3 regions of the Hydrogenophaga sp. GW823-FHT04C09 genome follow, and region 3 is predicted to be linked to each of the others. Evidence: predicted binding sites of a transcription regulator. Region 3 holds the regulator's gene; each other region holds the start of a gene.
The links. Region 3 encodes LexA, which represses DNA repair genes until DNA is damaged. Its sites were predicted from a motif close to ACTGTATNNNNATACAGT; they were not measured.
Positions count from the first base shown of each region.

Region 1: a site for LexA is predicted at 3,057-3,074, ahead of AC1Q9M_RS12720 (putative DNA modification/repair radical SAM protein). Genes of this name have one in related genera too.
Region 2: a site for LexA is predicted at 3,486-3,503, ahead of AC1Q9M_RS04840 (DNA topoisomerase IV subunit B). Genes of this name have one in related genera too.

Region 1 covers NZ_JBXAIO010000004.1:91,618-98,859, forward strand. The annotation lists gene AC1Q9M_RS12700 (enoyl-CoA hydratase) at 1-1, shown strand, start outside; gene AC1Q9M_RS12705 (tannase/feruloyl esterase family alpha/beta hydrolase) at 63-1,814, opposite strand; gene AC1Q9M_RS12710 (MarR family winged helix-turn-helix transcriptional regulator) at 1,978-2,580, shown strand; gene AC1Q9M_RS12715 (VOC family protein) at 2,603-2,977, opposite strand; gene AC1Q9M_RS12720 (putative DNA modification/repair radical SAM protein) at 3,078-4,364, shown strand; gene AC1Q9M_RS12725 (UdgX family uracil-DNA binding protein) at 4,372-5,910, shown strand; gene AC1Q9M_RS12730 (bifunctional 3-(3-hydroxy-phenyl)propionate/3-hydroxycinnamic acid hydroxylase) at 5,811-7,242, opposite strand, start outside.
Region 2 covers NZ_JBXAIO010000001.1:1,032,382-1,039,623, forward strand. The annotation lists gene parC (DNA topoisomerase IV subunit A) at 1-1,372, opposite strand, end outside; gene AC1Q9M_RS04840 (DNA topoisomerase IV subunit B) at 1,491-3,461, opposite strand; gene AC1Q9M_RS04845 (MFS transporter) at 3,622-4,863, shown strand; gene AC1Q9M_RS04850 (hypothetical protein) at 4,860-4,988, shown strand; gene AC1Q9M_RS04855 (class I SAM-dependent methyltransferase) at 4,988-5,542, shown strand; gene dapA (4-hydroxy-tetrahydrodipicolinate synthase) at 5,618-6,517, shown strand; gene bamC (NlpB/DapX family lipoprotein) at 6,546-7,242, shown strand, end outside.
Region 3 covers NZ_JBXAIO010000006.1:190,036-197,277, reverse strand. The annotation lists gene kdsB (3-deoxy-manno-octulosonate cytidylyltransferase) at 1-701, shown strand, start outside; gene adk (adenylate kinase) at 858-1,514, shown strand; gene AC1Q9M_RS17990 (DUF6152 family protein) at 1,576-2,055, opposite strand; gene AC1Q9M_RS17985 (hypothetical protein) at 2,072-2,491, opposite strand; gene AC1Q9M_RS17980 (asparaginase) at 2,496-3,458, opposite strand; gene lexA (transcriptional repressor LexA) at 3,598-4,275, shown strand; gene AC1Q9M_RS17970 (hypothetical protein) at 4,630-4,782, shown strand; gene AC1Q9M_RS17965 (D-2-hydroxyacid dehydrogenase family protein) at 4,899-5,906, shown strand; gene AC1Q9M_RS17960 (type IV pilus assembly protein FimV) at 5,977-7,242, opposite strand, start outside.

The DNA.
Region 1 (7,242 bases), on a different contig from region 3:
AGGCGCCAGCGAAAAAGGCCTCGCTGATCGCGAGGCCTTTTGTCTGTCGGGGACCGCCGTGCTCAGTCCGCGCAGGTGTAGGACGCCGCCAGCGCGGCGTCACCCGAAACGTACTTCGGGTGCTGCGGGTATGAGCACATGGGCAGTGCCTTGGTGCCCGCCGTCACCGTGGGGTTCTTGCTCGGGGCGCGGTTCTGCTCCACCCAGTCCACCACCATCTGCAGGCCGTTGAACGAATTGGGAATCGCGGTCGCCGGGATGGTGGCGCCATCGCCATCGACCGTGTGGTTGGTACCGGACAGACCGTGGCCGGTTTGTGGCAACACCCACAAGCGCGCGAAAGCGTCCACCACCGGCCGGGTCATCTTGTCGAGCACCGACTGGTAGTAGTCCAGCTGCGCGCCCGTGGAGGCCAGGCTGTCGTTCGAGCCGATGGTGATCAGCACCTTGCCGCCGCGCCGGTAGAACGTTGTCAGGTCCGGGTTCGTCGCATCCAGGTGCCGCGAGATCTGGACCCGGCGTGCATTGAGGGCGCCGCCTTCCACGTAGTCCAGCGGGTTCGCATTCAGGTTCTTCATGAGGAAGCCCGTCACGCCGAGGATGCCCAGGTGGGTGTGGTTGGTGGCACCCGGGTCGGCACCTTCCTGGCCCACATGGCGGGCAGGGATGAGCAAGCCCGAGCCACCTGGATCGGTCGTGGGCGCCCACATGCCGAACGACGTGACGCCATTGGCCAGCGGGGTGGCAAACTCATAAGGTGAATAGATGAAATTCAGCGTCTGGATCTGCCCATCGGTGAAGCAGGCGGTGGCCGTGCTGTCGGTCGGATTGGGGTCGACGTTGCCCGGGCAGCGCTTGCTCAGCCACGGATTGCGGCCGGGCGCGCCCGCCTTGACGTTGAAGATGTCCCGGCAAGCCTGGTAGTTGTTGATGATGCCGTCGGCCAGGCCATCGAGCTTGTCGCACTGGCGAATGAACTCCTGGCGGATCGCCGCCACCTTGACGGGGGGAACCCAGTTTGCCAGGGGCTTCTCCTGGATGCGGATCAGTTCGGGCGCCAGCAGCAAGGTGGAGAAATTGACGATGGGCACGGTGAGGGCCGCGCCGTCATAGTCAGCCGGGTAGCGCTGCATCACCGTCAGGCCCTCCCGGCCACCCTGCGAGCCGCCCTGCCAATACGTAAAGCGAGGCTTTTCGCCATACATGCGCTCGGTCAATTTGACGCCCACATCGCGCGTCTTCTTCATCTGCATGAAGCCCAGGTTCATCATGGCTTCTTCGTTCAGGGCCCAGGTCGAGTCCAGGAAGCTGTGGCCGGAGTCGCTGCCCCAGGTGGCCGCGCCCAGCGCGAGGATGGCGGCAGACGGCGCGCCCGGCGCAAAGCCGTTCATGCCACCACCGCCCGTGTGCACCGCACGCAGGCTCCAGCTCGCCGGCAGCGAAACGCGGAAGTTGATCACCGGTGCGCTGGGGTCCACGGCATAGATGGCACCCGTGAGCGAACAGTAGGCCTGATTCGATCCCGCCGCGGCCGTCCAGACGGGCGCGTTCAATGTCACCGCCGACACCGGCTCGCCAATGTCCGCGACCGCGACGCTGGTGCCCAGCTTGGCCGCCGTGCAGTCGGCCGCGGTGATGGTCTTGGCATCAGCCGCCGGCAGCAGCGAGCCGGGTGCCGGAATGGCCAGGGAAGGTGTGGTCGGTGTGGACGGGGCCGCAGCTTCCTGGCCGCCACCTCCTCCTCCTCCTCCGCATGCCGCGAGCAAAACCGCAGTGCTGGCCGTCGCGAACGCGGCCATCCTGATTTGAAGCATGACTGTCTCCTACGTTTGTTTGTGGTGTCTTGCGAATGGTTTGTGCCCATGTCGCGAAACAAGGTTAGTTCAGTTAACTAAATAAAAAGACTGGTAAATACCCTAGGAGCTGAAGCAGGCAGAATCCACCCTCTCCGGTGCATCTCGTGCTGAGGAGAACTTCATGGACAAACAGCGCAGCCTCAACACGCCACCTTCCAAGACCGTCAAGAACAGGGCGCAGTCCCGCGACGGCGCAGAACCCGCTGCCGCATCGAAGAAAGGGCTGCCGCAGAAGGTGGTGCGTGCCAGGGCCGATGAACCCAAGCTGGCGATGGAGTCAACGCCCGCCGGGCGCCTGCGCGAGGGCGCCTTGCAGCAGCTGCTCGGCTACCAGTTGGCCCAGGCCTCCATCGTCACGATCGGCCTGTTCCAGGATGTGGTCGGGAATTCGCATTCGCTGCGCACGGTGGAGTACACCCTGCTGGCCTTGATCCACGCCAACCCGCTGGTGTCGCCCGCCCAGTTGACCAAGGCGCTCGGGCTGAGCGCCCCCTACATAACCAACGGCCTCGACAAGCTGGCTGGCCGTGGTCTGATAGTTCGTGAAACAAACGAAAACGACAGACGAGGCTTTCACCTTTCCGTGACCGAGCAAGGCGAGTCGCTGGTGAAGGAACTCACCAGGCGCTTGCTCGACAACGAAAAAGCCAGTTTCAAGACCCTGACACCGGCCGAGCACCTCATGCTCGCGGAGTTGCTGCACAAGCTGGCACGCTCGCGCTGAAACGAAGCGTGGGCGGCGAGACCTACTTGCCCTCGATGTCCTGCCCGATGCGCCACAACACGCCCGCCGGGTCGTTCAGGATGAAATCGCGGATGCCCCAGGGCCGGTCTTCGGGCGGCTCGGCGCGCACACCGTAGCGCTCGCCCAACCGCTGCGCCTCGACGTGCGCCCACCACGCGTCCACGTCCTCCACCAGCAAATGCATCATGAGGTTCTCGGCGAAGTCCTTCACGTAGAACTTCGTCAGCAGAAAACTGCTCCTGCCGGCATGCAGGTAGGCCATCTGCTCCGAAGCCCAGGCCTCGGTGAAGCCCAGGTCGATGTAGAAGCGCCGGGACTGGTCGAAGTCGATCGCGGGCAGGAAGGCCTTGATCTCGATGGTGGCCAGGTTGGGCATGGGCATCTCCTCGGTGTGATCGGCGCACTGTAGGGCAAGACGGCCGCCAAGTGACAGCCGGCGAGCGCCCGGACGAGATACTGTATAAAATTACAGCATGATGTCCGTCGCCCGCAAGATCCGCATCCTCGCGGATGCCGCGAAGTACGACGCCTCCTGCGCCTCCAGCGGTGGCACGCGCCGGGATTCGAGCGACCAGCAGGGCCTGGGGTCGAACGAGGGCATCTGCCACAGCTACGCGCCCGACGGGCGCTGCATCTCGCTGCTCAAGATCCTGCTCACCAACTGGTGCGTGTACGACTGCCTCTACTGCGTCAACCGCGTCTCCAGCGACGTCGAGCGCGCCCGCTTCAGCGTAGAAGAGGTGGTGAACCTCACGCTCGATTTCTACCGCCGCAACGTCATCGAGGGCCTGTTCCTGAGCTCCGGCATCATCCGCTCGCCCGACTACACCATGGAGCAGCTCGCGGAGGTGGCCCGCCAGCTGCGCGAGGTGCACGGCTTTCGCGGCTACATCCACCTCAAAACCATCCCCGATGCCGACGAGGCCCTGCTCGCGCGCGCCGGGCGCTACGCCGACCGCCTCAGCATCAACATCGAGCTGCCCAGCCAGGACTCGCTCGACGCGCTCGCGCCGGGCAAGAGCAGCCAGCAGATCCGCCAGTCGATGGCCGGCATCCGCCTGAAGCTGGACGAAGCGCGCGAGCAGAAGACGCAGGCGCAACAGATCCGCTCCTTGCCCGGCCGGCCCGCCGCCAGCGCGCCACCGCCGCGCTTCGCGCCCGCCGGCCAGAGCACGCAGATGATCGTCGGCGCCGACGCGTCGGACGACCGCAGCATCCTGCAGGTCAGCGCCGGGCTCTACGCGGGCTACCGCCTCAAGCGCGTCTACTACTCCGCCTTCAGCCCGATCCCGCACGCCAGCGCCCGGCTGCCCGGGCAGGCCGCGCCGCTGGTGCGCGAGCACCGCCTGTACCAGGCCGACTGGCTGATGCGTTTCTACGGTTTCGACGCGAGCGAACTCGTGCTGCCCGGCGGCATGCTGTCCATGGACATGGACCCCAAGCTCGCCTGGGCCCTCGCGCACCCGGAGTGGTTCCCGGTGGATGTGAACCGCGCGCCGCGCGAGATCCTGCTGCGCGTGCCCGGGCTGGGCGCGCACTCGGTGCAGCGCCTGCTCGACGCGCGGCGCGTGCGCCAGGTGCGGCGCGCCGACATGGAGCGCCTGGGCACGGCGGGCCGCAAGGCGCTGGACTTCGTGCACCTGCCGGACCACCGGCCCGGCGCGGTGCCGCTGGCCCCCCTCGCTCGGCCACGGTCTCGCTCACCCGCCGTGGGCGAGCAACCCGATCTGTTCGGCTGGGCCGAAGCTCCCGCCGCTGCCTGAGACGCCCATGCGCTGGCAGATCGAGTACGACGCCAACGACGTGCCCGCCTCGCTGCGCGCGCTGTCGGCGCTGATCGCCTGCGGCGCCGAGCCGCGCGACGTGGTGTGGCGCGACGGCACCGAAGGGCAGGGCGATCTGCTGGGCGAGGACGCGGCTTCGCCCACCAGCGCACCGCCGCCCGAAGCCGTGCCCCTGCGCGCCCTGCGAAACCTGCCGGCCGAGGCCATGGACCTGGCCGACACGGTGGCGCAGCACGCGCACCCCGAGCGCTTCCGCCGGTTGCACGAGCTCGCGCTGGATGTGAAGGCCGACCCCCGCCGCTGGCGCGACGCCCTGGACCCCCGTCGCCTCGCGCTCGAGCGCATGGCGCGCGAGGTGCGGCGCGAGATCCACAAGATGCACGCCTTCGTGCGCTTCCGCCAGATCGAGGACGGCGATGGCGGCGACACGCGCTATGTGGCCTGGTTCGAGCCGGTGCATCACATCGTGCGCGCGGCCGCACCTTTTTTCGCGCAGCGGTTCGCCGCCATGCGCTGGGCCATCCTCACGCCGCGCCTGTGTGTGCACTGGAACCGCGAAAGCCTTGTGTTCTCGCCCGGCGTGGACCGCTCGCTCGCGCCCCCGCCCGACGCCGGCGAAGCCCTGTGGCTCGACTACTACCGCAGCATCTTCAACCCTTCGCGGCTCAAGACCGCCGCCATGCTGCGCGAGATGCCGCGCCGCTACTGGCACAACCTGCCCGAGACGCAGGCCATCACCGAACTGATCCAGACCGCGCCGCAGCGCAGCGCGCGCATGGTGGCGCAGGCCAGCGAGTCGCAGCGCCGCCTGCCCATCGGCGCGCCTCGCGCGGCGGCGCGCGCACCGCGCACACCGCAGGAGCAGTTGGACGACCTGGGTCGCCGCGCGCGCCACTGCACGGACTGCCCGGTGGCCTGCAGCGCGACCCAGGTCGTCTGGGGCGAAGGCCGCGTGGGCGCGCGCCTGATGATCGTGGGCGAGCAACCGGGCGACCAGGAAGACCTCGCGGGCCGCCCCTTCGTCGGGCCCGCGGGCGCGCTGCTGCGGCGCGCCATCACCGAGCTCGGCTGGCCGGTGGAATCGATCTACCTCACCAACGCCGTCAAGCACTTCCACTTTCTGGCGCGCGGGAAACGGCGCCTGCACAAGACGCCCGGCCAGCGCGCGGCCGAAGCGTGTGAGCAGTGGCTGGAAGCGGAGATCCGCCTCGTCCAGCCGCAGGCGGTGATCGCGCTCGGCGCCACCGCCGCGTCCAGCCTGCTCGGCGGGAGTGTGGGCGTGGCGCAGAACCTGGGGCGCTGGCAGGTGCGGGCCGATGGCCTGCCGGTCTGGGTGGTGCACCACCCGGCGGCCGTGCTGCGCCGGGCGGAGTCGGGCGCGCCGCCGTTCGAGGATTGGGTGGAGGCGCTGCGCCCGGCTTGGCCTCAGGCCGCGCAGGCCTCGGCCGCCACGCCCAGCCGCGTGGCGAGTGCCGACAACAGCGCCGCCGCCTCATCGGTCGTGCCGGCCACGCCATACACATAGTTATCCGGCCGCACCAGCGCCGCCACGCTCTGGTGGCGCTGCAGCCACGCTTCGGCCACGCCGTCGGTCTCCAGCGCACCCACCGTGCCGAGCGCGACGCAGCGCAACCACGGCAGGGCGCCCGCCCCGCCGGGCACGGCCTGGCCGGGGGCCAGCACCAGCCGCCAGCCGTTGCCGGCGATGGCATCCATGCGCTGGCGCTGCGGGCCGCTGAGCAGCCAGGGTTGGGGGAACAGGCTGCCGCGCGCGGCGTGCTCCTGCGGTGCGAGCCAGCCGGTGGTCAGTGCGGGCAGGATGTCCTGGCGCGGCGTGTCCTTCACCACGCCGCCGCATTGAGCCAGCATGGCCGCATCGCGCTCCCGGGCCTTCACCGGGTCGCGTTCGCAGATCACCGCGCCCACGTGTTTGATGCGGCTGGTGAGTTCGCGCACGTGGGCCTTGCGCTCGTCGCCGTAGCTGTCGAGCAGGGCCTCGGCGCTCGCGCCGGACACCTCGCCTCGCAGCACGGCCGCGAGTTTCCAGGCGAGGTTGCTCACGTCGCGGATGCCCTGGCACATGCCCTGGCCGAGGAAGGGCGGTTGCATGTGCGCCGCGTCGCCCGCGAGGAACACGCGGCCCCGGCGCCATTGCTGCGCCACCAGGGCGTGGAAGCGGTAGCTCGACTGGCGCCACAGCGTGCCGTCCTCGGGCGTGATCCAGCGCGAGAGCAGGCGCCAGGTTTCCTCCGGCGTGGCGGCGTGTTTCGGGTCTTCGCCCGGGTTGAGCGAGATTTCCCAGCGGCGGTGGTTCTTCGGGCCGATGACCAGGGTGCAAGGCCGTTCGGGCTCGCAGTACTGCACGCTGACCTGGGGCAGCTTGGCCAGGCCGCGCTCGTTCATGAGCACGTCCACCACCAGCCAGGGTTCGTCGAAGTCCAGGTCTTCCAGCGGCATGGCCAGCGCGGTGCGCACCGCGCTGGAACCACCGTCGCAGGCGATGGTGTATTGCGCGCGCACGGTGCGGGCGGGCTCGCCCTGCGCACCGCCGATGGCGAGGTCCACGCCCTGGTCGTGCGGCGTGAGGCCGGTCATCTCCACGCCGAGTTCCACCACCACGTTGGGCAACTGCGCCACGCGCGCGCGCAGGACCTTCTCGACCTCGGGCTGGGTGAACACCATCGAGGGCGTGTGGCCCTGCGGAAAGGGCGGCGCCACCATGGTCATGCGGCGGATCAGCTGGCCGTCCACGCCGAAGTACTCGGAGGGCGTGAAAGGTTCGCAGAACGGTGCCACCGCATCGGCCACGCCGAGCTGCTGGAACACCCGCATGATCTCGTGGTCCAGCGCGATGGCG
Region 2 (7,242 bases), on a different contig from region 3:
TTTCCAGGATGTCCTCGGCCTGGCGGTCGCTGAGCTTGAAGCGCTCGATCAGCGCGGCCTTGGGCTCGTCGCTGTGGCGGATGATGCGGATCACCTCGTCGATGTTGAGCAGCACCAGCTGCCGGCCTTCGAGGATGTGGATGCGGTCCAGCACCTTGGTGAGGCGGTGCTGCGAGCGGCGGGTGATGGTGCCCTGGCGGAATTCGATCCACTCGGTGAGCATCTGCCGCAGCGACTTCTGCGTCGGCCGGCCGTCGAGCCCCACCATGGTGAGGTTGATCGGCGCCGAGGTTTCCAGGCTGGTGTGGGCCAGCAGCGCGGTGATGAGTTCCTGCTGTTCGATGCGGCTGCTCTTGGGCTCGAACAGCAGGCGCACGGGCGCGTCCTTGCTCGACTCGTCGCGCACGCCGTCGAGCACCATGAGGATGCTGGCCTTGAGCTGCGTCTGTTCCTGCGTCAGCGCCTTCTTGCCAGCCTTCACCTTGGGGTTGGTGAGTTCCTCGATCTCTTCGAGCACGCGCTGCGTGCTCACGCCCGGCGGCAGCTCGGTCACCACGAGCTGCCACTGGCCGCGCGCGAGGTCTTCGATCTTCCAGCGCGCGCGCACCTTGAGGCTGCCGCGGCCGGTGCGGTAGGCATCGGCGATGTCGCCGGCCGGGCTGATGATCTGGCCGCCACCGGGGTAGTCGGGCCCGGGCAGCAGCGCGAACAGCTCGTCGTCGGCCAGCTTGGGATTCTTCACCAGCGCCACGCAGGCGTCGGCCACCTCGCGCAGGTTGTGGCTGGGGATCTCGGTGGCCAGGCCCACGGCGATGCCGCTGGCGCCGTTGAGCAGGTTGAACGGCAGGCGCGCGGGCAACTGCTTGGGCTCGACGGTGGAGCCGTCGTAGTTGGGCACGAAGTCCACCGTGCCCTCGTCGATCTCGTCGAGCAGCAGGGTGGTGATCTTCGCCAGGCGCGCTTCTGTGTAACGCATGGCCGCGGCACCGTCGCCGTCGCGCGAGCCGAAGTTGCCCTGGCCGTCGATCAGCGGATAGCGCTGCGCGAAGTCCTGTGCCATGCGCACCAGCGCGTCGTAGGCGGCCTGGTCGCCATGCGGGTGGAAGCGGCCCAGCACGTCGCCGACCACGCGCGCGCTTTTCACCGGGCGCGCGGCCGTGTTGCGGTTGGGCCCGCTGAAGCCCAGCCCCATGCGGTCCATGCTGTAGAGAATGCGGCGCTGCACCGGCTTCTGGCCGTCGCACACGTCGGGCAGGGCGCGGCCTTTCACGACCGAAAGCGCGTATTCGAGGTAGGCGCGCTGCGCGTAGTTCGCGAGGTTCATGCCGTCGTCGTCCGGCGCGGACAGCGGCAGTTCAGGAGTTTCAGTCATGGCAAATCAGTTCTTCGTTCAAGGCGGCGATTCGGTCAAGGACACCGCAGATCCGGCTCTGCCGGTCTGCCAGTGTCGCCCCTGAGGGGTGACGCGAAGCGGCGCGGGGGGAGTTCAACTAGATATCGATTTCGACCGAGTCGCCATGCAACTCCATCAGCTCGCGGCGCGAGGCGGCTTCGCCCTTGCCCATGAGTTTGGTGATGAGGGCTTCGGTGCCGGCGAAGTCGATCGCGCCGAGCACGACCGGCATGAGGCGGCGCGTATCGGGGTTGAGGGTGGTGTCCCACAGCTGCTCGGCGCTCATTTCGCCCAGGCCTTTGAAACGGCTGATCTGGCATTTCTCGGGCGGCACGCCGTCCTTGGCGGTCTTGTCGAGGATGGCGTGCAGCTCGCCTTCGTCCAGCGCGTACTGCTTGGCCGCCGGCTTCTTGCCGCGCGCGGGGATGTCCACGCGGAACAGCGGCGGGCGCGCCACGTACACGTGGCCGGCCTCGATGAGTTTGGGGAAGTGGCGGAAGAACAGCGTGAGCAGCAGCACCTGGATGTGCGAGCCGTCGACGTCGGCGTCGGACAGGATGCAGACCTTGCCGTAGCGCAGGCCGCTGAGGTCGGGCGTGTCGTTCGGGCCGTGCGGGTCCACGCCGATGGCGACCGCGATGTCGTGGATTTCGGTGTTGGCGAACAGGCGGTCGCGCTCGACTTCCCAGGTGTTGAGCACCTTGCCGCGCAGCGGCAGCACGGCCTGGCTTTCCTTGTCGCGGCCCATCTTGGCGCTGCCGCCGGCCGAGTCGCCCTCGACCAGGAACACCTCGTTGTGCGCGAGGTCCTTGCTCTCGCAGTCGGTGAGCTTGCCGGGCAGCACGGCCACGCCGGAGCCCTTGCGTTTTTCGACTTTCTGGCCGGCCTTCTGCCGCGACTGCGCGGCCTTGATGGCGAGCTCTGCGAGCTTCTTGCCGTAGTCCACGTGCTGGTTGAGCCAGAGCTCGAGCGCGGGGCGCACGAAGCTGCCGACCAGGCGCACGGCGTCGCGCGAGTTCAGGCGCTCCTTGATCTGGCCCTGGAACTGCGGGTCGAGCACCTTGGCCGAGAGCACGTAGCTGGCACGCGCGAACACGTCTTCGGGCAGCAGCTTCACGCCCTTGGGCAGCAGCGCGTGCAGTTCGATGAAGCCCTTGACCGCCTGGAACAGGCCGTCGCGCAGGCCGCTTTCGTGCGTGCCGCCCGCGCTGGTGGGGATCAGGTTGACGTAGCTCTCGCGCACCGGCTGGCCGTCTTCGGTGAAGGCCACGCACCAGGCCGCGCCCTCGCCTTCGGCGAAGCTGTCGTGCCCGCTGTCGGCGAAGCCTTCGCCCTCGAACAGGGGAATGACCGGCTCGCCGGTGAGCGTCTGCTGCAGGTAGTCGCGCAGGCCGCCCTTGTAGAGCCAGGTCTGGGTGTCCTTGGTCTTTTCGTTCACCAGCGTCACGCTCACGCCCGGCATCAGCACCGCCTTGCTGCGCAGCAGGTGGGTGAGTTCGGCCATGGGCAGGGTGGCGGCTTCGAAGTACTTGGCGTCGGGCCAGGCGCGCACCGTGGTGCCCTGCTTGCGGTCGTCTGCGCCCTTGGGCGAGATCACCAGCGGTTCGATCACGTCGCCAGCGGAGAACGCCAGTTTGGCCACCTGGCCCTCGCGGAAACTGGTCACTTCCAGCCGGGTGGAGAGCGCGTTGGTCACGCTCACGCCCACGCCGTGCAGGCCGCCGGAGAAGCTGTAGGCGCCGCCCTTGCCCTTGTCGAACTTGCCGCCCGCGTGCAAACGGGTGAACACGAGTTCGACCACCGGGGCCTTTTCCTCGGGGTGCAGGCCGAACGGGATGCCCCGGCCGTCGTCTTCCACGCTGACCGAATGATCGGCATGCAGCGTGACCTTGATCTTCTTGCCGTGCCCGGCCAGGGCCTCGTCGGCCGCGTTGTCCAGCACTTCCTGGATGATGTGCAGCGGGTTGTCGGTGCGGGTGTACATGCCCGGCCGCTGCTTGACCGGTTCCAGCCCCTTGAGGACGCGGATCGAGCCTTCGGAGTATTCGTTGGGTGTTTGGGTCGCCATGGGGGCGGATTGTATGCCCCGAAGACTGTATGCAAATACAGACTTTCGGCTTCAGGCCGACCAGCGATGCGCGCGATTCATCAGTGGCGCGGGAAAATATCAAGCCTTCGCGGCATGCCCGTGACAGGCAAGGCCCATCCATCTTCGCTACAGTTCCCGGATGCCCTCGACCCCCACCCTCCCGACCCCGCCCCGCCTCTCTGCCCTGCAGGTGCTGGCCTGCGGCGCCCTGATCGTCACCCTGTCCATGGGCATCCGCCACGGCTTCGGCCTGTGGCTGCAGCCCATCACCCAGGCGCAGGGCTGGTCCCGCGAGACGTTCTCGTTCGCCCTGGCGATCCAGAACCTGTCCTGGGGGATCTTCGGCATCTTCGCCGGCATGGCGGCCGACCGTTTCGGCGCCTTCCGCGTGCTGATCGGCGGTGCGGTGGCCTATGCCCTGGGTCTGGCCGGGATGGCGCTGAGCACCTCGTCTCTGGGTTTCGCGCTCACCACCGGCGTGCTGATCGGCGCGGCCCAGGCCGGCACCACGTACGCGGTGATCTACGGCGTGATCGGCCGGCAGATTCCGGCCGAGAAGCGCTCCTGGGCCATGGGCGTGGCCGCCGCGGCCGGGTCGTTCGGCCAGTTCCTGATGGTGCCGGTGGAAGGCTGGCTGATCAGCAGCTTCGGCTGGCAACAGGCCCTGCTGTTCCTCGCGGGCGCCGTGCTGCTGGTGATGCCGCTGGCCCTGGGCCTGCGCGAACCGGGCTTCGCGGGCGGCGCGCCGGTGCACCGCGAACAGACCATTGGCCAGGCCTTGCGCGAGGCCTTCCGCTACCGCAGCTTCCAGCTGCTGATGGCCGGCTATTTCGTCTGCGGTTTCCAGGTGGTGTTCATCGGCGTGCACATGCCCAGCTACCTCAAGGACCACGGCCTGTCGCCCCAGGTGGCGAGCTACGCGCTGGCGCTGATCGGCCTGTTCAACGTGATCGGCACCTACGCCGCTGGCGCGCTGGGCCAGCGCCTGGCCAAGCGCCACATCCTGGCCTTCATCTACTTCGCGCGCGCCGCGGTGATCGCCGTGTTCCTGATCGCGCCGCTCTCGCCCATGAGCGTCTACGTGTTCTCCGCCGTCATGGGCCTGCTCTGGCTCTCCACCATTCCACCCACCAACGCGGTGGTGGCGCAGATCTTCGGCGTGGCCCACATGTCCATGCTGGGCGGCTTCATCTTCTTCAGCCACCAGATCGGCAGCTTCCTGGGCGTGTGGCTGGGCGGCGTGCTGTACGACAGGACCGGCAGCTACGACATCGTCTGGTACCTCGCGATCGCGCTGGGCGTGTTCGCCGGGCTGGTGAACCTGCCGGTGCGCGAAGGCCCGATCGCGCGCGCCCCGCAGCGCGTGGGAGCCGCGGCGTGAAGCCTGTGGCCGTGCGCGCCCTGGCCTGGGCCGCGGCTGGCGCGGCCCTGCTGGCGACGTTCGCGCTCTACCACCGGCCCGAGTTCCTGGTGAACCTGGCCGACCAGATCTGGAGCTGCTTCTGATGCATGGCACCGAGGCGCCTTCGGCGTGGGTGCGGCGCTGGTCGCACCTGGTGCCCACCGGCGGTTCGGTGCTCGACGTGGCCTGCGGCCAGGGTCGCCACCTGCGCTGGTTTGCCCAACGGGGCCACCCCGTCACCGGCGTGGACCGTTCGCCCGAAGCCATCGCCGCCGTGCAGCCCCTGGGCCGCGCCGTGCTGGCCGACATCGAGAACGGGCCCTGGCCGTTCGACGGCGAGCGTTTCGACGCGGTGGTCGTCACCAACTACCTCTGGCGCGCCCTGCTGCCCCGCATCGTGGACAGCGTGGCCGAAGGCGGCGTGCTGCTGTACGAGACCTTCGCGGCCGGCAACGAGAGCGTGGGCAAGCCCTCGCGGCCCGACTTTCTGCTGCAACCGGGCGAACTTTTGCAGGCCGGCCAGGGTCTGCACGTGGTGGCCTATGAAGATGGTTTCTGCGACCGCCCCGAACGCTTCGTCCAGCGCCTGGCGGCGGTGCGAAAACGGCCCGGGACCCCCGTGCCGCCCCCCAGGTATCCGCTGGATGCCACTGGGTAGAATGCAAGATTCGCGCGCGCTGCCCGCCCCACCGGGGCGATGCAGGGTGGACGCCTCCATTTGAGCCTTTAGCCTATGAACCCCATCACCGGCAGCATCGTGGCCCTGGTCACGCCCATGCATGAAGACGGCAGCGTCGATTACCCCACGCTGCGCAAACTGATCGACTGGCACATCACCGAGGGCACGGACTGCATCGGCGTGGTCGGCACCACGGGCGAATCGCCCACGGTCAACGTCGAGGAACACTGCGAGATCATCCGCGTCTCGGTCGAGCAGGCCAAGACGCACGGCGCCAAGCGCGTGCCCATCATGGCCGGCTGCGGCGCCAACTCCACCGCCGAGGCCATCGAGCTCGCGCGCTTCGCCCAGAGCGTGGGCGCCGACTGCCAGCTGCAGGTCGTGCCCTACTACAACAAGCCCACGCAAGAGGGCCAGTACCAGCATTTCAAGGCGATTGCCGAAGCCGTGGGCGACCTGCCCACCGTGCTCTACAACGTGCCCGGCCGCACCGTGGCCGACATGGCGCACGACACCGTGCTGCGCCTGGCGCAGGTGCCCGGCATCGTCGGCATCAAGGAAGCCACCGGCAACATCGAGCGCGCGCAGTGGCTGATCCGCGACGTGCCCAAAGGTTTCTCGATCTACTCGGGCGACGACCCGACCGCCGTGGCCCTCATGCTGTGTGGCGGCCAGGGCAACATCAGCGTCACCGCCAACATCGCCCCGCGCCTGATGCACGAGCTGTGCGTGGCCGCGATCGCGGGCGACGTCAAGCGCGCCATGGCGATCCAGCTCCAGCTCATGCCGGTGCACAAGAACCTGTTCGTGGAAGCCAACCCGATCCCGCTCAAGTGGGCCATGGCCCGCATGGGCCTGTGCAACGAGGCCATGCGCCTGCCGATGACCCCCATGACGCGCTCCCTGGCGCCCGTGGTCGAAGGCGCGCTGAAGCAGGCCGGCCTCATTTCCTGACCCCTTTCGTTCCTACCGAGCCCCATTCATGTCCAACCGAACCCTGTCCTCGACCCCGCGCATCCTGACCCGCCTGGGCCTCCTGGCCGCCGCCGCCCTCGTGGTTTCGGGCTGCTCGATGCTGCAGGAAGACAAGATCGACTACAAGAGCGCCAAGCGCGGCAGCACCCTGGACGTGCCGCCCGACCTGAGCCAGCTCACCCGGGATTCGCGCTACAACGTGCCCGGCTCGGTGGTCACTGCCAGCGGCTATGAAACCGCCCAACCCGCGCAGGCCACGGCCGCCAGCACCGCCGCCGTGAGCGTGGGCGACGTGCGCATCGAGCGCGCGGGCAACCAGCGCTGGCTCGTGGTGAGCCGCCCGGCCGACAAGCTCTGGAGCCCGGTGCGCGATTTCTGGCAGGAAAACGGTTTCCTGCTCGACATCGACCAGGAAGGCCTGGGCATCATGGAAACCGATTGGGCCGAGAATCGCGCCAAGCTGCCGCAGGACTTCATCCGTTCGACCATCGGCAAGGTGTTCGAGAACCTCTACTCCACCGGCGAACGCGACCGTTTCCGCACCCGCTTCGAACGCACCGCCAACGGCGGCACCGAGATCTACATCAGCCACCGCGGCATGGTGGAGGTCTATTCCACCAAGGAAAAAGACCAGACCGTGTGGCAGCCGCGCCCGGCCGACGTGGAGCTGGAAACCGAGTTCCTGCGCCGCCTGATGGTCAAGC
Region 3 (7,242 bases):
CCGACATCGCCGGCGTGCCCATGGTGGTGCGCGTGGCGCAGCGCGCGATGCAGAGCGGCGCCTCGCGCTGCGTGGTGGCGGCCGACGATCCGCGCATCGTCGACGCCTGCGCCGCCCACGGCGTGCAAGCCCTGCTCACGCGAACCGACCACCGCTCCGGCAGCGACCGCCTGGCCGAAGCCTGCGCCCTGCTCGGCCTGGCGGATGAGGCATTGGTGGTCAATGTGCAAGGCGACGAACCTCTGATCGAGCCGACGCTGATCGACGCCGTGGCGGCCGAACTGCGGCGCCGCGACGATTGCGTGATGAGCACCGCCGCCCACGCCCTCGACAGCACGAGCGACTTCCTCAATCCCAACGTGGTGAAGGTGGTGCTCGACCGCATGGGCACCGCGCTGTACTTCAGCCGCGCACCCATCGCCTGGTGGCGCGATGGCATGGCACCCGGCCAGCCCATGAGCGCGCTGCCGACCCCTGCGCCACTGCGCCACGTCGGCATCTACGCCTATCGCGCCGGCTTCCTGCGGCAGTTTCCCCAGCTGGAGCCTTCGTCGCTGGAAGCAATCGAGTCGCTGGAGCAATTGCGCGTGCTCTGGCACGGCCACCGCATCGCGGTGCACGTGACGGCCCATGCACCGGGCCCCGGCGTGGACACGCCGCAAGATCTTCAACGGGTGCGCGAGCTGCTCGCCAAGGCCTGAATTACGGGCCTTGCGGTGGGCGTCGGAGCCCTTTTCCTGTCAGCCAGAGCGAAGGGTGCCCGTGCTATCCTCGACCGGTCGCCCCGGCTCCCACGCCCTGGGGCCGCCGCTCGAGACAAGCGGCCACGCCATTGAAACTCTGAAAAAAGGAAAGCGATGAGACTGATTCTGTTGGGCGCCCCGGGTGCCGGCAAAGGAACGCAAGCCACGTTCATTTGCCAAAAATACGGCATCCCCCAGATCTCCACCGGCGACATGCTGCGCGCGGCGGTGAAGGCCGGCACCCCCCTGGGGCTGCAAGCCAAGGCCGTGATGGAATCCGGCGGTCTGGTCAGCGACGACCTCATCATCAACCTGGTCAAGGAACGCATTGCCCAGTCCGATTGCGCCAACGGCTTCCTGTTCGACGGCTTCCCGCGCACCATTCCGCAGGCCGATGCCATGAAGTCCGCCGGCGTGAAGCTGGACTACGTGCTGGAAATTGACGTGCCGTTCGACGCCATCATCGAACGCATGAGCGGCCGCCGTTCGCACCCCGCCTCGGGCCGCACCTACCACGTCAAGTTCAACCCGCCCAAGGTGGAAGGCAAGGACGACGTGACCGGCGAGCCGTTGATCCAGCGCGAAGACGACAAGGAAGAGACCGTGAAGAAGCGGCTCGAGGTCTACAGCGCACAGACCCGTCCCCTCGTGGACTACTACAGCAGCTGGGCGCGCTCGGACGCGGCCGCCGCGCCCAAGTACCGCGCCATCAGCGGCATGGGCTCGGTCGAGGACATCACGGCGCGCGCCTTCGAGGCGCTGTCGAAGTAAGCCACCCCGGCTTCCCGCAGAACACCCGGCCACGTGCCGGGTGTTCCGCTTTCAGGAGGGCTCAAGCCGGGCTGGAGCGCAGGCCGTAGGCCTTGCCCTCCAGAAACACGTACTCGGCGCGCAGGATCGCTTCGCCCTTCTCGTCCTTGAACGCGAAGCCCACGGTGGACAGGGAGGCCCCGGTCTTGACCTCAGGCATCTGCCATTGCCCCAACCGGAACAGCGGCGCCAGTTCGATCTCCCAGCGCCGGTCGCGGCGCGTGGGCAACACGGTCTTGGCCAGCAGCGCGGGCCCGTCGATGCCCGCCGTCTGGGCGGGCAAAGGGCGTTGGCCGAGGTCGGCCGGCAGGCGCAGGGCCTCGGGCAGCTCCAGCACCAGCTCGGCGTGCGGGTTGCGCCACTTCACCTCGACCACCCGCCCCTCCAGGTAGAGCGGACGGTCCTGGTCGAAGCTGCTCCAGCCATGGTGGGCCAGCGCCCCACCGCCCCAACCCCCCAGGCCCAGCCAGGCCCCGGTCCGAATCACATCACGTCGTTGCATGGAGATCTCCTTCCCATCACACGTAACCGATCCAACGGCCGCAGGTCAGCACCAGCAGCCACAAGGCCGACGACAGCAGCATCAAGAGGCGCGCAGTGCGGTCCTGGCGCTGCAGCGATCGGCGGGCGTGGAACCAGCCGGCGTTGCACCCCGCCAGCATGATCAACACCATCTTGGCTGTGAACACGCGATTGGCCAGCAGTTCCCCGGCCTGGGTACCGAACATCAGGAGGCCCGACACGGCGGCCAGTGCGAAACCCACCGCCACCAGGCCCAGGCTCAGTTTCGCCAGGGGCTCCACAGGCAGGCTCTGGCCCCAGCCGAACACCCGCAGTTCCAGCAGCGTCAGGTTGCCGAGCAACAGCGCCACGCCCAGCAGATGGGCCACTTCCAGCATGGGGTACGCCCAGGCGTGGGCACCGAGCGCGGCGAACATCGCGTCATTCCATCAGCAGGTCCAGCGCCAGCGCCAACCGGGCCTTGACCGGCGAGAGCCCGGCCGAGTGCGCGAATGGCAGGCCAGCGTGCGGCACCACCCTTCCGCGCGCACAACGCGTCGCCAGCACCACCCGCACCCGTTGTGCCTGCGCGGCATTCAGCGCATCGGTCAGCGCCTGGTGAACGGTACCGTTGCCCGTGCCGGCCACCACGATGCCCCGCAAGGGACGGGCGGCGCCTGGCGCCATCAAGGCCCGCACCAGGCTGCCGTCCGCGTCGGCATGGCTGGTCACCAGTTCGACCCGAGGCAGGGCGTCGGCCGCCAGGAAGCGGGCCAGCGGGGCTGGATCGTGGGAAGCAACGGAGGCGCCCCGGGATCGGAAACGGCGCACCTCCCCCTCCTCCACACAAGCCAGCGGCCCCGCGTCTCCAGAGTCAAAAGCGTCCAGGCGGTAGGTGTGCACCTTCGCCACCTCCAGCGCGCCGTGCACCTGTCCGGCACACACCACCACCACGCCGGCCTCCCCATGCCGCACCACGGCCAGCGCGTCGGCAAGGTTCTGCGGCCCATCCGGCACCAGCGCGGAAGCCGGGCGCATCGCGCAGGTCAGCACCACAGGCTTGGTGGGTTGGAGCAGGCGCTGCAGCACGAACGCCGTTTCCTCCAGGGTGTCGGTGCCGTGCGTCACGATCACCGCCGACACCTGGGGATCGTCCAGATGCGCCTGGAGCCGTGCCGCCAGCGCCTGCCACACCGGCAGGCCCATGTCCTTGCTGTCGATCTGGGCGACCTGCTCCACCTCCAACGGCACGCCGGCCAAAGCCGGAACGGCCGCCACCAGATCGGCCACGCCGACCTGCCCCGCCACGTAGCCCACGTTGTCGCCCGCCTGCGCCGCACGCCCGGCGATGGTGCCGCCCGTGCCCAGGATCACGAGCCGCCGGCCCTGATTTGTGTCCACCACTTGCCAATCCTTGAAAACTGGTTAAAAATACAGATACTGGATAAGAAAACAGGTATCAGCCACTTCCCGCGTTGTTCCTGCCTTCCCAGATGGCGTTCCCCTTGGCCACCACGTTCCCGACGAGGTCCTCATGCTCGACATGCCCCATACCGCACCGAAGCTCACCGCCCGGCAGCAACAGATTCTGGAATTGATCCAGACGGCGATCGCACGCACCGGCGCACCGCCCACCCGTGCCGAAATCGCCAGCGAACTCGGGTTCAAGTCGGCCAATGCCGCCGAAGAGCATCTGCAAGCGCTGGCGCGCAAGGGCGTGATCGAACTGGTCAGTGGCACTTCGCGAGGCATCCGCCTGCGCAGCGAAGACCTGCAGTCCATCAACGATTCGCGCGGGCGCCAGCTTACACTGCCGATCCCCAGCCTGGCCCAGCTGGTGCTCCCCCTGATCGGTCGCGTCGCAGCCGGTTCGCCCATCCTGGCGCAGGAGCATGTGGACCAGACCTACCAGGTCGAGCGCAGCCTGTTCCAGCGCACGCCCGACTACCTGCTCAAGGTGCGTGGCATGTCCATGCGCGACATCGGCATCATGGACGGCGATCTGCTCGCCGTGCAGGCCACGAAGGAAGCCAAGAACGGCCAGATCGTGGTGGCCCGCCTGGGTGACGACGTCACCGTCAAACGCTTCATGCGGCGCCAGCACCTGATTGAATTGCACGCGGAAAACCCCGACTACAAGACCATCGTCGTCGAACCGGGCGAGCCATTCGAAATCGAAGGACTCGCCGTGGGCCTGATCCGCAACAGCTTCCAGCTCTGACCGATCCCGGTCCGTGTCGCCTCAGCAGGTGGCGGGCGTTTGGTCCCGGTGGGTGCACAACCCACCACAAGGACACATCCCTGCGAAGGCGTTTGATTTTGCAATCCTGCCTGTGTTCAACCCCACCCAATGGAGTTTCGCATGGGAAAAATTTTCAACACCAACACGTGGCGCGCCCCTTTGCAGTTGATCGACTGCTGGTTGCCCTCTCCCGCCCTTCGCCGGGCAACGGCCGCCAACGAGCCCGTGGCCACGCAGGTTGTACAGCGCTTTGCGCGTGCCGGGTGGCTCAAGCGCGCCAGCACAACCCGCAGTCCACTTGTCTTGCGGGCCGTGCCACCGGCAGCGGACCCTGTGCCTCGCGTGCGCGTGCTGCAGCAGACCGGCCCCGCGGCGGCGCACCGGGCCGGTGTCAGGCTGGTGATCTCGGGCCGCATCAACGATGTGTGCGCCGAACTCGATCGACTGGCCGACCAGGAACGCCAGCTGTCCACGCGCGCGGCCTGAACTCGGCCGCCGCCAGCGAGCACACGGCCATCCTCCAGGCTCCCGGCGCGCCGTGCCTGCTTGTAACCAGGGGTCAGCGGCCCGGAAGGCCTGGGAGGTGAAGGCACAATAGGGTCATGAATATTGTGATCCTTGATGACTATCAGGACGCTGTGCGCAAACTGCGGTGTGCCGAGAAACTGGAGCCTTACCCGGCCAAAGTCTTCACCAACACGGTCAAGGGCGTGGGCCAGCTGTCCATCCGATTGCGCGATGCCGATGTGCTGGTCCTGATCCGGGAACGCACCGCCATCACCCGTCAACTGGTTGAAAAACTCCCCCGGCTCAAACTCATCGCCCAGACCGGGCGCGTGGGTGAGCATGTGGACGTCAATGCCTGCACCGAGCGTGGCATCGCGGTGGCCGAGGGCGTGGGTTCACCCGTCTCCACCGCCGAGCTCACCTGGGCCCTGATGCTTGCGGCCATGCGCCGCATCCCGCAATACGTCTCCAACCTCAAGCATGGCGCCTGGCAACAGGCTGGGCTGAAGGCCGCGGCCATGCCCGCCAACTTCGGCGTGGGCATGGTGCTGCGTGGCAAGACGCTGGGCATCTGGAGCTACGGCCGCATCGGGCAGATGGTGGCAGGTTACGGGCGGGCCTTCGGCATGCGCGTGATCGTGTGGGGCAGCGAAGAAAGCTGTGCCCGCGCCGCGTCCGATGGTTTCGATGTGGCCCCCAGCAAGGCAGCCCTGTTTGAAACGGCCGACGTGCTGAGCCTGCACTTGCGGCTGAGCGAGAGCAACGCGGGCTGTGTGACACCCGAAGACCTCGCCGCCATGAAGACCTCCGCGCTGTTGGTCAACACCTCCCGCGCCGAGCTCATCCAGCCCGAGGCGCTGATCGCCGCGCTGAACCGGGGTCGCCCGGGCATGGCCGCGATCGACGTGTTCGAATCCGAGCCCATCCTGCAAGGCCATGCCCTGCTGCGGCTCGAAAACTGCATCTGCACGCCCCACATCGGCTATGTCGAGCAGGACAGCTACGAGATGTACTTCTCCTCTGCGTTCGACAACGTGGTCAACTACATCAAGGGCACACCGACCAATATCGTCAATCCAGGCGCGCTGCAGGTTCGACGCTGATGGCTGCGATCGACCTCACCCCAGAAAAAACGCCGGTTGTCACCGGCGTTTTTTCTGGGTACCAAGGGCGTCAGCGTTTGCCATCCGGCTTCGAGCCTGGCTCGTCGTCCGGCGGCATGAAGTCCAACACCTCGAAATCGATCAGGTTGCTCAGCGGCAGGTCCTGGGCGTCACCTGCCTTGGCGGTCGGCTCCACGGGCGGCGACACCTCTGGCAACAAGGCCTCGAAGGCAGAGAACTCGGAGAGGTCGTTCAGGTTGATGTCCAGGCCCAGGTGGGACGACGCAGGCACCAGCACACCCAGGTCCATCGGCTGGGTGTTGCGACCGCCAGCAGGCTCTTCAGCGACGGGGGGCTTCTTGCCGGCTGGCGCGCTCGGACGCCGGCCGTCGGCTTTCAGCGGTTGCATGTTCGTGTGCCGGAATTCGCTGTGCTTTGCCGCGGACGGCTCGTCTCGCTTGATCAGCTCCTTGGCCATCGCGTGCAACAGCAAGAGCTCGCGGTACGCCTCGAGATCGAACACCTCGACTTCGTCGTCGCTGGCGTCCCGGAAGATCGACTCCTCGATCAGGTCCAGCACCCGGGGCTCCGGCCACAGCGACTGAATGCGGCTGAAGGCCGTTTCGTAGGCTTCAAGGCCTCGACCACCGTCGGTGTAGCGGTTGAAGGGCGGCGCGCCGGCATTGAAGACGTGGTTGAACTCGTCGCGCAGGGCGTCGTAGTCTTCGCGGCGCCCCAGGCGGTGATAGAGCTTGAACAGATCCAGGTAAGCCAGGGGGCTGGGCTCATGGCTCTCGGCCAGGTGGTTGCGCAGCACTTGGATGGCCTGCTCGTCTTCACCCAGCGACACGAAAAAGTCGGCCTGCTGCTGAATGTCGAACAACTCTTCCGTGGCCACCGAACGGGAGATGCCCAAGGCGCTCGGTGAAAAATCCCGACGGTCGCGCGATGGCAGCGCAACCGCCGATTCCGGCTGTGGATCGCTCTCGCGCGCAGCGGCGCCATCGAGGGCCTGCAAATCGTCCAGCGACGAATCCTGATCCAGGTGAAGATCGAGTTCCACGCCGCCGGGCGCGGGGGCCGCCACCGTCGGGGCGCCCTGGCGCACGGGCTTGCGGAGCTGTGCCGGCATGGTTTTGTCTTCAGGCGTCGAGGACCACCACGCACGGGACGCCTCGGACCCGGCCTGCGCTGGACGGCGGCGCGACGCCATCAGCAGCGCCAGAAGCGTCAGCAACAGCAGTGCGCCCAGCAGGTACACCAGCCAGTTGCGGTAGCGCTGGTCACGCGCCTCATTCAGTTGGGCGTTCAGCTCGCCAATGCTGTTCTGGCTCTG